DNA from 3 places in the Cellvibrio japonicus Ueda107 genome. Region 2 is predicted to be linked to each of the others. Evidence: predicted binding sites of a transcription regulator. Region 2 holds the regulator's gene; each other region holds the start of a gene.
The links. The regulator sigma-54, encoded in region 2, starts transcription at its own class of promoters, with help from an activator protein. The targets are predictions, from matches to a motif close to TGGCACANNNNTTGCNNT.
Positions count from the first base shown of each region.

Region 1: the regulator sigma-54 is predicted to act here: its motif matches at 2,974-2,991, upstream of CJA_RS08395 (flagellar basal body-associated FliL family protein).
Region 3: the regulator sigma-54 is predicted to act here: its motif matches at 1,803-1,820, upstream of CJA_RS16400 (PEP-CTERM sorting domain-containing protein).

Region 1 covers NC_010995.1:1,978,078-1,982,861, forward strand. The annotation lists gene CJA_RS08380 (ATP-binding SpoIIE family protein phosphatase) at 1-907, shown strand, start outside; gene CJA_RS08385 (Hpt domain-containing protein) at 938-1,282, shown strand; gene CJA_RS18650 (flagellar hook-length control protein FliK) at 1,455-2,837, shown strand; gene CJA_RS08395 (flagellar basal body-associated FliL family protein) at 3,028-3,597, shown strand; gene fliM (flagellar motor switch protein FliM) at 3,609-4,628, shown strand; gene fliN (flagellar motor switch protein FliN) at 4,618-4,784, shown strand, end outside.
Region 2 covers NC_010995.1:3,289,433-3,294,216, forward strand. The annotation lists gene lptC (LPS export ABC transporter periplasmic protein LptC) at 1-51, shown strand, start outside; gene lptA (lipopolysaccharide transport periplasmic protein LptA) at 38-553, shown strand; gene lptB (LPS export ABC transporter ATP-binding protein) at 558-1,283, shown strand; gene CJA_RS13545 (RNA polymerase factor sigma-54) at 1,524-3,152, shown strand; gene hpf (ribosome hibernation-promoting factor, HPF/YfiA family) at 3,276-3,566, shown strand; gene ptsN (PTS IIA-like nitrogen regulatory protein PtsN) at 3,644-4,090, shown strand; gene rapZ (RNase adapter RapZ) at 4,102-4,784, shown strand, end outside.
Region 3 covers NC_010995.1:4,076,170-4,080,953, forward strand. The annotation lists gene prsR (PEP-CTERM-box response regulator transcription factor) at 1-726, shown strand, start outside; gene CJA_RS16395 (hypothetical protein) at 988-1,731, shown strand; gene CJA_RS16400 (PEP-CTERM sorting domain-containing protein) at 2,049-2,789, shown strand; gene CJA_RS16405 (exosortase/archaeosortase family protein) at 2,917-4,377, shown strand; gene CJA_RS16410 (glycosyltransferase family 2 protein) at 4,388-4,784, shown strand, end outside.

The DNA.
Region 1 (4,784 bases), 1.3 Mb from region 2:
GATCTGGAATGGCGGTTTACCTGATGCCTTTATCTATCGCCAGAAAACGGCAACTGTGGTGCCAGTCCGCTCCACCCATCTACCCTTGGGGGTCCTGTCCAACCGGGCGTTTAAAGATAACTGTGAATATTTTGAGCTGGCCATCAACGACCGTATTTTCCTCTGGTCAGATGGCATCCATGAGGCGCGCAACCTCAATGGCGATATGTTCGGCGAGGAACGACTCAAACAAGTCTTTGTCCAAAACCGCGAGCCGTCACGGCTGTTTGATGAAATTATTGAACAGGTGCAGCAATTTGTCGGAACCAATGATAAAGACGATGACCTTTCCCTGCTGGAAATCCGCATGGATGAACCGGCCCAGGTGGATCAGGCATTTGTGGATGCCAACCAGCGATTTGCCAATGCCGAAGTTGAGTGGTCTATGCGCTTTGAGGTAAATCCGCGTAGTTTTCGTGTCTTTGATCCGCTACCCATGCTACTTAATGTGTTGATGGAAGTGCCCAGCCTGCGCAGTTTTAGCAGCACCATTTACACCATATTGGCTGAGTTATATGCCAATGCCCTGGAGCATGGTGTACTGCAACTGAATTCCACACTGAAGAAAACGCCCAGTGGATTTAGCGATTACTACCGTTTGCGTGAAGAGCGCCTCCAACAACTGGATACAGGTTATGTGCGTTTCCACATTAACCATCGCACCCATGATGAGGGGGGTATTTTGCGTGTGCGAGTTGAAGACAGTGGCAAGGGCTTTGATTACCAAAACCGTAACCGCAATAGCCTGCATAGCCTGAGCTACAGCGGACGGGGCTTGGCATTGCTGGAGAGTTTGTGTTCGTCGGTCAATTTTATCGGTGCCGGTAATACCATAGAGGTAGAGTTTTGCTGGGTGAGTGACGATTGAATGAATAATATAACTGTGGAATTCTCCAACATGAACCATCTTGATTATGACGCACTAAATACACTCAGGGATGTCATGGAGGGTGATTTCCCTCTATTGATTGACACCTTTATTCTTGATTCCACCGAGCGCCTGCAAAAGCTGCACACCATTATTAATAGTGCCAATGCCGACTTGATTCGGCGCTCTGCACATAGTTTCAAAGGGAGCAGCAGTAATATCGGCGCGATTCAATTAGCAGCTCTGTGTGCATCCCTGGAAAAAAAGGCCCTCGATGGTGACTTGGTAAACCTTGATCAGGATTTGCGTGCGATAGAGCAGGAATATGCCCAAGTGGAAAACCTGCTGCGCGCTATGTTGCAGGTGAGCCGCTGATCAGCGAATGCCCCTACCACCTGCATTCCTTTATCTGTCCTGCGCTGTTGGCACCTACCTTGCACTTATTCCCTGTGGAACACGATATCAGCCTTTTGGGCGGCAAGCATTTGCCGCTCTTAATGGCACTACCTGGTATCGGGACGTCGATGTGTAATGGGAGCCAGTATTCATGCAACACTCCGCGCAACAAAGCGGTCTAGCCGTTAATTCGCTGCTTAACCTGAGTGCCAATGTGCCTGCCAGGACGACCAAAAGTCAGTCGAACCCAGCCAACACAGATGCAACCAGTTTCCAGCAGTTAATGCAAAATACCCGGCCAGAAGTTGCCACCCGTCCAGCCGTCAAACCTGCTGCAAGTCCTGTGCGCCCCCAGGAGGAGCGACAAGCAGATACCAGGCCGGCGCCTGCTAATCACTCGCATGAGTCTCCTCGTAAGAATCCTTCAAATCCCCAAGCGCCATCGGCTAAGTGTTCCGAGCCAGCCATGTCAGAGCAGTCTGGTGCCAACCATAAAAAACTGGCAACAGATTCGGCAGTAGAAACGAATACAGAAACCGGGATAGCAACAGACAAAGCCGATGAGACTTTAATCCCGGAACAAGAGCTAATGACATTAATGATGGGTGAGTTACCCGTCGAGCCGTCCGTATTAGTAACTGAACAAGGGGATGAAACACCAGAGCCCTTAGTGGCCCCGGAGGCGTTGCTGCTGACCGCAGGGCAAATTGCCAGTCCATTAACCGGTGAACAATTGTCTGCCGATCTTTTGGTGGAGGAGGGCGAAAGTGCATTAAAAAGCCCTTTGCTAACCTTTGCCGGACGTGGCCAGGTTTTGGTACCTGAAGGGCTGAAGCCTATAGATCCCGCCTCATTAGCGACAGACCCGGTGATAGAAGGGGAATCTGATCAGGGGATTACTCTCGATCTGGATAACTTGCAATCACAGGTGTCGAAGGTGATGCCGGAGCTGGCTAAATCCCTGGTATCGGATAAGAGCCAGGCAGGAGATAAGCCCATTTTGGATGCGTTAAAAACCCCAGCTCCACCGGCACCTGTTCCGGTGGATGCACTGGGGCGTCCCCTGGATGCAAATTCCCCTTTATCTCCGACAGCGCGGAGTTTTGTGGCGCAAATGAACCTGCCGCAGGCTATGGGGAATCCCCAGTGGAGCCAGGCTGTGAGTGATCGTGTCCTGTGGATGGCTGCTCAAAACCTGTCGGCAGCCGATATTCGCCTGGATCCGCCGGATTTAGGCAGCATGCATGTCAAGGTCAGTGTCAGCCAGGATCAGGCGAGCGTGACTTTCGTTTCGCCACATCCACAGGTGCGTGAAGCATTGGATCAGCAGGCAACACGCCTGCGTGAAATGTTTGCCGAGCAGGGGTTGAACCTGGTCAATGTCGATGTCTCGGATCGCCATCAACAGCAACGAGCACAGGATGAGTCCACCTCTGGCAATCGCTCTTCCGAGTCCCAGGCGGAAGAAGAGGCTCTCCAGGTTGTGGGTGAGAGCAGCATTGGTCAATTACGTTTAATTGATCATTACGCCTGATAGTCTGTTCTTTTTATCGCCATTCCCTCCAGCCAATGCCCGGAATTATCCCGGGTTGTTGCTAATACGTTGTTTTCGCAAGACATTCACCAGCAAAATAGTAAACCACTGCTAAGCTATCTGGCATAACAGGCAGTGGCATGGCTATTGCTGATACTATTTTGGCAGAGAAAAGCGACGGAGTTTTGACATGGCGGCAGCCCCCAAGAAAACCGATAAAGCCAATGACGCAAATGCAACAGATACCGGCACTGTAAAGTCGGATAAAAAAAAGTTGTTCCTGATCATTGGTGTGGCGGTTGTATTAATTCTGATATCCGTTGGTGGGACTTTGGCTGCGCTCAAATTTTGGCGTGGGGATGATAATCCGGATGAGGCCGTGCAACCGGCAGGGCCAGTCGCTTTGGCTCCGGCTATTTACCTGCAGCTCAATCCCAATTTCACCATCAACTTTAACGTGAATGGGCGCCAGCGTTTCTTGCAGGCAGAAATAACCCTGATGTATCGCGATCCTGTATTGGAACCCTTGTTGAAACTGCATATGCCTGCCATACGCAACAGCCTGGTTATGCTGCTCAGCAGTAAGAATTTTGATGAATTACAAACCCCGGAAGGTAAAGAGGCATTGCGTACAGAGGCGCTCAGTGCCGTTCAGGGAATTGTCGATAGAGAACAGCAAGCGCAAGCCAGTGCTTCGTCCAGTGCCGCGGCTACCAGCAAGGTGGAGCAGGTACTGTTTACCACTTTCGTTATGCAATAAGGCCAATCACTGTGCAAGACTTACTCTCACAAGACGAAATTGATGCCTTACTCCATGGTGTTGATGACGGCGATATAGAAACTGAATCGGATCTGGAGCCGGGAGCGGTCCGCGCCTACGATTTAACCAGCCAGGATCGCATAGTGCGCGGGCGCATGCCCACGCTGGAAATGATCAACGAACGCTTTGCCCGCTATACCCGCATCAGCATGTTTAACCTGTTGCGTCGTACAGCGGACGTTTCGGTCGGGGGCGTACAGATCCAGAAGTTTGGTGAGTATGTTCACACGCTTTATGTTCCCACCAGCCTGAATATGGTGAAGTTTCGCCCACTGCGCGGAACCGCCCTGATTATCCTCGACGCGCGTTTGGTGTTTAAGCTGGTTGATAACTTTTTTGGCGGCGATGGTCGCCATGCCAAGATCGAGGGGCGTGAGTTCACTCCAACGGAATTACGTGTAGTCCAGATGGTGTTAAACCAGGCATTTGTGGACCTGGGGGAAGCCTGGAAAGCGGTATTTCCCGTCAGCTTTGAATATGTTCACTCCGAAGTGAATCCCTCCCTGGCCAATATTGTCAGCCCGAGCGAAGTGGTTGTGGTCAGCACTTTCCATATCGAATTGGATGGCGGTGGTGGGGAGATGCATATCACAGTGCCTTACTCCATGATCGAACCCATCCGCGAAGTGTTGGATGCCGGTTTGCAGAGCGACAGTGAGGAACAGGACGAGCGCTGGGTGCGTGCACTGCGTGAAGACGTACTGGCAGCCAAGGTAGATTTGGAGTGTGATGTGGTTCGGCGCGATATTACCCTGCGCGATATTGTCGATTTGAAAGAGGGCGATATTATTCCGGTGGAATTTCCGGATTATCACGTAGTTACCGCCAATGGTGTACCTATGTTCCGCACGCAACTCGGCCAGCACAATGACAACCTCGCATTGAAAATACTCGAATTTATTGACCGTAGCAGTGCCTATAACGTCACGGGTACGGGTTCCGCAAACAAAGGTGATAAAAATGGCAAATGATGATATTGATCAGGATGCAATGGCGGACGATTGGGCTGCTGCCATGGCTGAGCAAGCTGATGCAGAACAGGCGGCTGCCAATCCTATAGCCTTTGAGGAGTTAATCCCCGAGCCGGGTAAAAGGAATTCCAATCCGGATCTGGATGTTATTCTGGA
Region 2 (4,784 bases):
AGCCGCGTCCAATTGCAATCCGATGTCAGAGCCATTTATGAACCGCGTTAAACTCCCTTTCCTCGCATTTCTGGCCAGCAGCCTGTTACTCACCCTGGCAACCCCGGCATTGGCCTTACCGGAAGATCGCAACCAGGTGATCCGCGGCACAGCTGACACCCTGGTCGTTGATCAGAAAATCGGTGAGTCAACCTACAGCGGTTCAGTGCGCATCGAACAGGGCTCATTGGTAATTACGGCGGATATCATCAAGGTGCGCACCCGCCCCGACGGTTCGCCGGATAAGATCGTTGCCACTGGCTCTCCTGCGCGCTTCCAACAGCAACCCAGCCTGGACCAAAAGGTGATTGTTGCAACCGCTAAAAGCATCACCTATACCCCGGACAATGAGCATTTACTGCTGGTTGAGGAGGCCGCCATTGAGCAAGATGGCCAGGTCATGAAAGCGCCGCATATCAATTACGACCTCATCAATGAAGTCATGAAAGCCAAGCAAATTGATGGCGCTCGTGTCGATATCTATATTCCGCCCAAAACCGAAGCCAAGCACTGACCCCATGCCCAGATTGCACGCCCAGAACCTTGCCAAGAGCTATAAAAAACGCACTGTCGTTGTCGATGTGTCCATGACCGTCGATAGCGGTACCATTGTCGGTTTACTCGGCCCTAACGGTGCGGGTAAAACAACCTGTTTTTACATGATTGCGGGTCTGGTACCGGCAGATAAAGGACGCGTACTGATTGACGATCTGGATATCACTCCTTTGCCGATTCACGGGCGCGCACGTGCCGGCATTGGCTACCTGCCACAAGAGGCATCGATTTTTCGCAAGCTGTCTGTCGCCGATAACATCATGGCTATCCTTGAAACCCGCAAGGATCTCGACCGCAAGCAGCGTCTGGAAAAACTCGAATCCCTCTTGGGTGAATTCCATATCACCCACATTCGCAACAGCCTGGGTATGTCCCTATCCGGAGGCGAGCGTCGCCGCGTGGAAATCGCCCGCGCCCTGGCGACCGACCCACAATTCATCTTGCTGGATGAACCCTTTGCCGGTGTAGACCCGATCTCCGTAAGCGACATTAAGGAAATTGTTCGCCACCTCAAGGATCGCGGAATTGGCGTATTAATTACTGACCATAATGTGCGTGAAACCCTGGATATCTGTGAAACTGCTTATATCGTGAGTGAAGGTCACATTATTGCCTCCGGCCAGCCGGAGACAGTGCTTGCACACCCCAGGGTACGAGAGGTTTATCTGGGTGAGCATTTCCGTATCTAACCACCACCCAGGGTGCTACAACCGGAAACATAGCGATTTCTGCGACCGCAACAACTTGACAATTCTTAATTTTTAATCATTAGGCACAAAGATTGCTAAGGCTTATTGATTGGGAATCAAAGCCTGTCTAAACTCCACTAAAAGAAGGTTGGCGTTTTATCTATCCATACCTGCGTACATCCGGTGTCTACCCAGGACACCACCCCGGTTTCACCCTGAACAGGTTTTGTTGCCCCCATAATGAAGCAATCACTCCAATTAAAGCTCGGTCAGCAACTCACCATGACCCCGCAGTTGCAACAGGCCATTCGCCTATTGCAGCTTTCCACGCTGGACTTGCAACAGGAAATCCAGGAAGCACTGGACTCCAACCCCATGCTGGAATTGGAGGAAAACTACGAGGGTGGCAATGAAACCAACTACGACACTGGCGAACCGGATACCAGTGATTACGAGCGAACCCTTGAGGTCGCCGCAGATCCAGCAGCAAACACCACAGACCAGCTGAGCGACAATTACACTTCCAGTACCAGCACTGACAGTTATTCCAGCAGCGAATCAAATGATTACGCCAGTAGCAATGGAGAAGGCTTTGAAGCCGCGGCAGAATCGGACTTTGACGCCGACAGTTTTGGCGATAGCGCCGGGGACTGGTCAGACTCCATCCCTGCTGATTTACCGGTAGATACCAGTTGGGACGATGTTTACCAGGCCTCCTCCAGCAGCAGCTCCAGTAACTACGATAACGAAGACAACGATTTTGAGAGCCGTCGCGCCACAACCGATTCGATTTATGACCACCTCACCTGGCAACTGAACCTGACCCCCATGTCTGACCGCGATCGCCTGGTTGCCATGGCAATTATCGACGCAGTAGAGCCCAGTGGTATGCTCTCTATCAGCATCCACGAGATCTATGATGGACTGGCAGCAGAGCTTGAAGAGCTTGAAGAAGATGAAGTGGTCGCCGTACAACACCGTCTGCAGCAATTTGATCCCTGCGGTGTATGCAGCCAAAACCTGTCCGAATGCCTGTTGGTACAACTCCAGCAATTTGATCCACAAACCCCTTTTCTGGAGCCCGCCAAACTGATTGTTAAGCAATACCTGCCACTCCTGGGTAGCCGCGATTATCGCCAATTGATGCGTCGCACCAAGCTCAAGGAGGCAGAACTCAGCCAGGCGGTAACACTTATCCAGGGGCTCAACCCGCGTCCGGGTGACATTATTGCCAGCGGCGATACTGAATATGTAGTGCCTGATGTCTTTGTGGAAAAACGTGACAGTCGCTGGATTGTGGAGCTCAATCCCGACATAGCGCCACGTTTGCGCATCAATTCAGACTACGCCTCTATGGTGCGTCGCGCTGACTCCAGCAGCGACAACACCTTCCTCAAGGATAATTTGCAGGAAGCCCGCTGGTTTCTCAAAAGCTTACAGAGCCGCAACGAAACCCTGCTCAAGGTAGCCAGCTGTATTGTGGAAAAACAGCGCGGCTTTCTCGAGTATGGCCCCGAAGCCATGAAACCCCTGGTATTGCACGATATTGCAGAAATTGTCGGCATGCACGAATCGACTATTTCACGGGTAACTACGCAAAAATACATGCATACCCCCCAGGGGATTTTTGAACTCAAGTACTTTTTTTCGAGTCATGTCAGTACAGACAGTGGCGGCGAGTGTTCATCGACAGCCATACGCGCCATCATCAAAAAGCTGGTGAGCGCAGAGAATCCGAAAAAACCCCTGAGCGACAGCAAGATTACCGAATTGCTGGCAGAACAGGGTATCCAGGTTGCCAGGCGCACTATCGCCAAGTACCGTGAATCGCTCAATATTCCGCCATCCAATGAACGCAAAAGCCTGTAAATCCAGGCCCAATACCCAGGACAGATGGCGAACGCCGGGACGCACCAACAGGTTGTTATCAGTTGCAACTGCTGAATCAACTGTCATTTTTTACCAGTCCGCGTGAAACGAGAGGATGTACTTATGCAAATAACTATCAGTGGCCACCATCTGGAAGTTACTGAATCGCTCAGGGATTACGTCAATAACAAATTGGAAAGACTCAGTCATCACCATGATCGTATAACCAATACCCATGTCATCCTCTCGGTGGATAAACTGATTCAAAAGGCAGAAGCCACAGTTCATGTCAGCGGCAAAGACTTGTTTGCTGATGCGACCCATGAAGACTTATACGCAGCTATTGATGCACTGGCTGACAAACTGGATCGGCAGTTGATCAAGCATAAAGAAAAGTTGCGCAGCCACCGTTAAGCCACACCAACCCAATCAGCCTCGGAGCACCTGAGCCGGGGCTTAACGACAAGAGAAGATACGACGACAGTAACCCTATGGAAATTCAAGCGTTAATCAGCCCCAAACGCACGCTTTGCCGCGTTGAGGGGGGCAGCAAGAAACGAGCCCTGGAACTGTTGGCCAACACCATCGCCCAGGATGTCACCCATATTGATGCGGAAGACTTATTTCGCCGCCTTATCGCACGTGAGCGCCTGGGCTCAACCGGCATAGGTTATGGCATTGCCATTCCCCACTGCCGGGTGGAAAACTGTCAGGGAACCGTTGGTGCCCTGATCACGTTGACCGAGCCAGTCGACTTTGACGCAATAGATTCACAGCCCGTCGATATCCTGTTTGCCATGCTGGTGCCCGAAGAGGCCCATGACGAACATTTGCAGACCCTGTCATCCCTGGTTAATGCGCTCAACAAAGCGGAATACCGCGATAAATTGCGCGCAGCCGCCAGCGACCAGGATCTGTATGAAGCCGCAATCAGCTAAGCGAGTCCAACATGCACCTAGTGATTGTCAGCGGTCTATCCGGATCGGGAAAAACGACAGCGCTCCATGTCCTTGAGGATGTGGGGTTCAACTGCATCGATAACCTGCCTGTTAGCCTGCTACCCGCACTGGTTGCACAGATTGAAATCCACAAGGATCAGGCGCAAAAGTTTGCCATAGGCATTGATGTGCGTAATGCCTGGCAGGATTTGAGTCTCTTTCCCAAGATGGTATCCACCTTGAAAGAGGCCCATCTGCCCTTTCACACAATCTACCTGGACTCCCATCCTTCCGTTCTCATCCAGCGCTTTAGTGAAACCCGTCGTAAACACCCGTTAAGCGACAAGAGCACCAGCCTTGAAGAAGCTATAGCGCTGGAGCAAAACCTGCTCGAACCCATCCGCGATGCGGCCGACCAAACAATTGATACCAGCCACCTCAACCTGCATGAATTGCGCGATCTGGTTAAGGATCGGGTGGTGGGGCGAACCGAAGCCACCATGGCAATCCTGTTTGAATCCTTTGGGTTTAAACACGGCACCCCGGTTAATGCCGACCTGGTCTTCGATGCCCGCTGCCTGCCCAATCCCCATTGGAAGCCACACCTCCGCCCCCAGACCGGGTTGGATGCTGACGTTGTTGAGTTTCTCGAAGAGCAGGTCACAGTCCAGGAGATGTATGCTGATATAGAGCA
Region 3 (4,784 bases), 790 kb from region 2:
GGAGCCTTCACCGGAGCGAACAAAACGACACTCGGCAAGGTAGAAACCGCGCACGAAGGTACGTTGTTCCTCGATGAAATCGGCGATATGCCACTTAACCTGCAAGCCAAGCTGTTGCGCTTCCTGCAGGAGCGCGTTATTGAACGGGTGGGAGGGCGCACAGAAATTCCCGTGGATGTACGCGTCGTCTGTGCGACCAACAAAAATCTCGAATCCATGGTCCGGGCAGGCAGTTTCCGTGAAGATCTTTTCTATCGCATCTGCGAAATGACCATCAATATCCCCCCGCTGCGCAATCGCATGGGAGACAAGGTGCTGCTGGCCCGCCACTTCAAACTCAAGTTTGCCAAAGAACATGGCCAGCACGTCACGGGTTTCACACCCGATGCCATAGCCGCCATTGAAAGCTATGATTGGCCGGGCAATATTCGCGAAATGGAAAATAAAGTAAAGCGTGCCGTCATCATGGCAGATGGCAAGCACATCTCCCGTGAAGATATGGGGCTGGCAGAAGCCGGTGAGCTCTCCCTGAACCTGCGCCATGTGCGCCAGGAAGCTGAGCGAACCGCGATACTGCGCGCCCTCAGCATGACGGACAACAATATCTCCGCCGCCGCCAAATTGCTCGGTGTAACTCGCCCAACACTCTACGACTTGCTCAAAAAATTCGATATGAACCTGAGCACGGTCAACAACAATGACAGCGAACCCGAGACAATCAGCTAAGTGCTGTATTTAACCCAGGTAAAGCGCCAGCAAAAGCAGTAAGCGCGCCCCATTAAATGCCAACCAGTTATCAATAGCACTGTGGGGTGTCTCGCCAAACCAACAAATTCTGCACCCCGGCGCCCTTAAGCCATACACCTGAGCCCGCAACAACTGCTAGAAAGAAAACTCAAACGCCGAAAAGTAGCGGCAGAACATAGACACAGATCATAAGAAAAGGATTATTCGGACAGCAGTTGTATCCGAACTCAGGTACTGGCAATGCCCCGTTTTTTTACCCCTCACATCACACCTTACCGTGTACTTTTTATGTCATTGACGCTCAGCGCCTGTGGTGGGATTGACTATGAGGAAAAGAAGGCCACCGCTACCCCCCCAATACAAACCAGTACCAGCGAGTCCAGTGCAGAATTATCTGCCGTTTCTACCTTGTCCAGCAGCTCAAGCTCGCTCACCTTATTAGGGACAGGTACGATTAATCGTTCATCCAGTAGCTCAATCCCGGATGTCTGGAGCAGTAACTCCGTGAGCAGCCCGGCAAGTAGCTATGCCACCAGCCAGGTCGCCATCATCCAGCCCGGCGCACCTGTAAGTTCAGCTCCCCAAAGCTCATCAATACCAGGCAACACCAGCAGCCTGTCAAACCCGGTATCCAGTGCAAGCTCTGTCTTTTTTTATTCATCCTCTTCGGCCAACAGCAACGCAGCAAAAGAAGCCGTACCCTCATCACAAGCCAGCCTCTCCTCCACATCCAGTGATGCTGTTAACCCGCTCCTTTCCTGGATACCCCCAAATGCCCGCGAGAATGGTGAATACCTGGATGCCTATGAAATAGGTGGCTACGAAATACGCTACAAAAGCCCTGAAAATGATACCTATACATATATCCGCCTCCCATCCGACCAAACAGAATACCCGGTCGATACCCTGCCCCCAGGCACAGAGATAGACATTGCTACCTATGATATCCATGGTCTTTATAGCGAATTCATTAAGATCAAATAGATATAAAAATATAATAATCGATAACATTGTCAGAAAATTTAACACCTGAAAATCATTAACCTGGTGCTTTTTTGCACACTTTCTGCCATTTATTCGGCAAAACTGCCGCCGGATCAAGAGAGCCCGGCAATCCAGGACGTGGATTTCTTTTAATCGCTTAAAAGCGCAGTCGATATTTCTTACACCCCCCTTTCCAGTCCTCCCCAAAAAAACCACAACATATTGAAAAATAAAATATTTTTAACAGTGGCAAGACTATTGCTTAAAGCGAAAGTGCTCGTTTAACACTCACTCATTTCCAAACGGAAGGATGCGCTATGAAATCTTTATTTAAGACCTTGCTTGCAAGCAGCGCCCTGGCGGCAGCTACAGCAAGCGCAGCACCTGTAATTAGCATCAGCTTTGACCCCAATGCAGAAGCCGATTTCCTGGCCCTGCTCAACGGCCCGACAGTTGTTGAAAACTTCGACAGCCTTGGCGGCAGCCCAGTCTATGGCGTGGACGATCATCACTCCTGGGAAAGCAAAAGCGTCAGCTACGTCACCAATGTAGGTACCTTTACTCTGGTAGAAGCTGGACAGACTACGGATGGCAACGTTCACAATGATGAACTGATGATTGAAAGTGCCGATACCGGTGAAGATGGCCGTGAAATCCTCTCCAATTATGCTGGTGACCTGTGGCTCGACAGCAATGATGCCAAAAAAGTTGAATGGAGCCTGAGCGCACCACTGTCCGGTTATTTCAACGCTTTCGGTTTCTATCTTGCCGACCCATCCGATGTCAGCGCCAACCTGACACTGACGTTTGCCGATGGCAGCTCCAGCGTTAGCGCCACCACCTTTTACAAACTTCCCAATGCCAGCCTGGGTTATGTCACCGTTATCAGTGACAAAAACATCGTTGGCGCAACCCTGACCTTCCTCAATACCACCAAGAATGATGGCTGGGGTATTGATGATGTGACTGTTGGTAATGTGCCAGAGCCAGGTACCCTGTTGTTGATGGGCCTGGGCCTGTTGGGCTTGGGAGCTGCCCGCCGTCGTTTAGCTGCGTAAAACCAGCGCGCGATATAAAAAGCCGGCTACAAATGCCGGCTTTTTTATTGTTAGCCTTAAAGCTATTCGCTATAAAAAAAACAGTGCATCAGGTAAGATTCCAACATCTTTTCACGTGGACACCTGCATGGAAGACCCCCGACACTCACACGTCAATCCCTTCAAAATAACGGGAGCCCAGCTCATACCACTGGTATTGATCCTGTTGGTGGGCTTTGCTTTTTTTCCCAGTCTAACCCTGCTTTATGGACGCTGGACACAATGGGACGAAGGTATGTCCCACGGCTTGATGATTGTGGGCTTTTTTATTTTCTCGCTTATTAAAAGCAGCCCCTGGCCTATACACCCGCAATCCGGACTTATCACTTTTCTGAGCTGGATTTTACTCGCGCTTACCTCACTGCTCTGGTTTCTGGCCGATGTTGCCAATATTCACCTACTAGGCCAACTTGCCCTAATACCTGCATTTATTCTTGTCATCACTATCCGTTATGGCTGGCGTACTGCCTACGCACATAAATGGCTCTTGCTTCTCCCGATCTTTGCTATTCCAGTATGGGATCTACTTAACAACAGCCTGGTCAATCTCAGCAGCCTGGTTGTGGGCAAATGGGTACAGCTAATCAATATGCCTGCGGTAATAGATGGCAACAGTATCTTCATTCCCTTCGGCCATATTCTGATAGCAGATGGTTGCTCTGGAATTCGCTACTTTGTCATTTCACTGGCCCTGGGCTATATCGTCAGCTATCTCAATCACTACTCATGGCGCAACCTCTTGATAACCCTGGTGATTGCAGCCTTCCTTGGTTTACTCGCTAATTGGCTACGCATTTTTATCCTGGTGGTAGTCGGTTACGAAACACAGATGCAAAGCGCCTTAATGAGCGATCATGAATATTTTGGCTGGGCACTGTTTGCCCTGATTGGCTTTCCTGCCATCTATTTTGCCCCTGTCGTTAAAAAGCAAACAACTCACGAATATCTGCCCCCATCGACGACGCCCAGGCCGATACTGATGTTGTCCATTATTGCCGGGCTGGCCATAGGGCCATTATTGAATGCAATATTGAATGAACCTCCTGTTTATGCACCGCTTAAAGATTTGCTCTCCTCAAAAGCCAACCCGATTCCTGTAAGCCACATGCCATTGCTGCTGACACTCCCCACGCCTGCTCATAGTGAGCATGTCCGTATTGACGAAACCTACCTACAAATTGACCAATACCAGCGCGCTGCCAAGCAGGATAAGCTGGTCCCCTATATTGCTCGCCTTTACAACAACCAGGAGTGGACACTGGAAGAAAGGCAAACCATTAGCCTGGGAGCCATTCAAGCGCAATTACAGCAATACCGCCATAAAAGCTCAGGGCGATACGTACTACAATTGCAGTGGTTTGCCTTGGCCGGCACCACAACTGACAGCCTGGTAGTGGCTAAACTGCTACAAATTCCTGCGCAACTACGTCAGCAGAACCAATTCCAGATTTTCAGCCTACAAACCCGCTGTGTAACCAGTAACTGCGAAACAGAACGGACATCCCTGTTGTCTGTAGCCAACTCATTACAAGATCTTTTAATTCGGTAAGGTATTTTTTGTGGATATCATCTTTTGGATTAGTACTCTGCTGATTTTTTATATTTACATTGGCTACCCCCTCTTACTGCGTTACTTACCACGCAAACCGCTCGCCCTAGAAGATCTCTCGCAACCACTCCCCAGGGTCAGCGTTTTAATCCCTGCGTTTAACGAAGCCAAATGTATTGTCGACACTATCCATAACAAATTAAATCAGGATTATCCGGCAGAGCTGATAGAAATTATTGTCATCTCTGACGAATCGGAAGACGATACCGATAATCTGGTTAACACCATTGCAACACAGGACCCACGCGTACATCTGATTCGCCAAATGCCCCGCCAGGGAAAAACATCCGGATTGAACTTGGCAATACCCCAAGCACGTGGGGATATCATTGTATTTTCCGATGCAA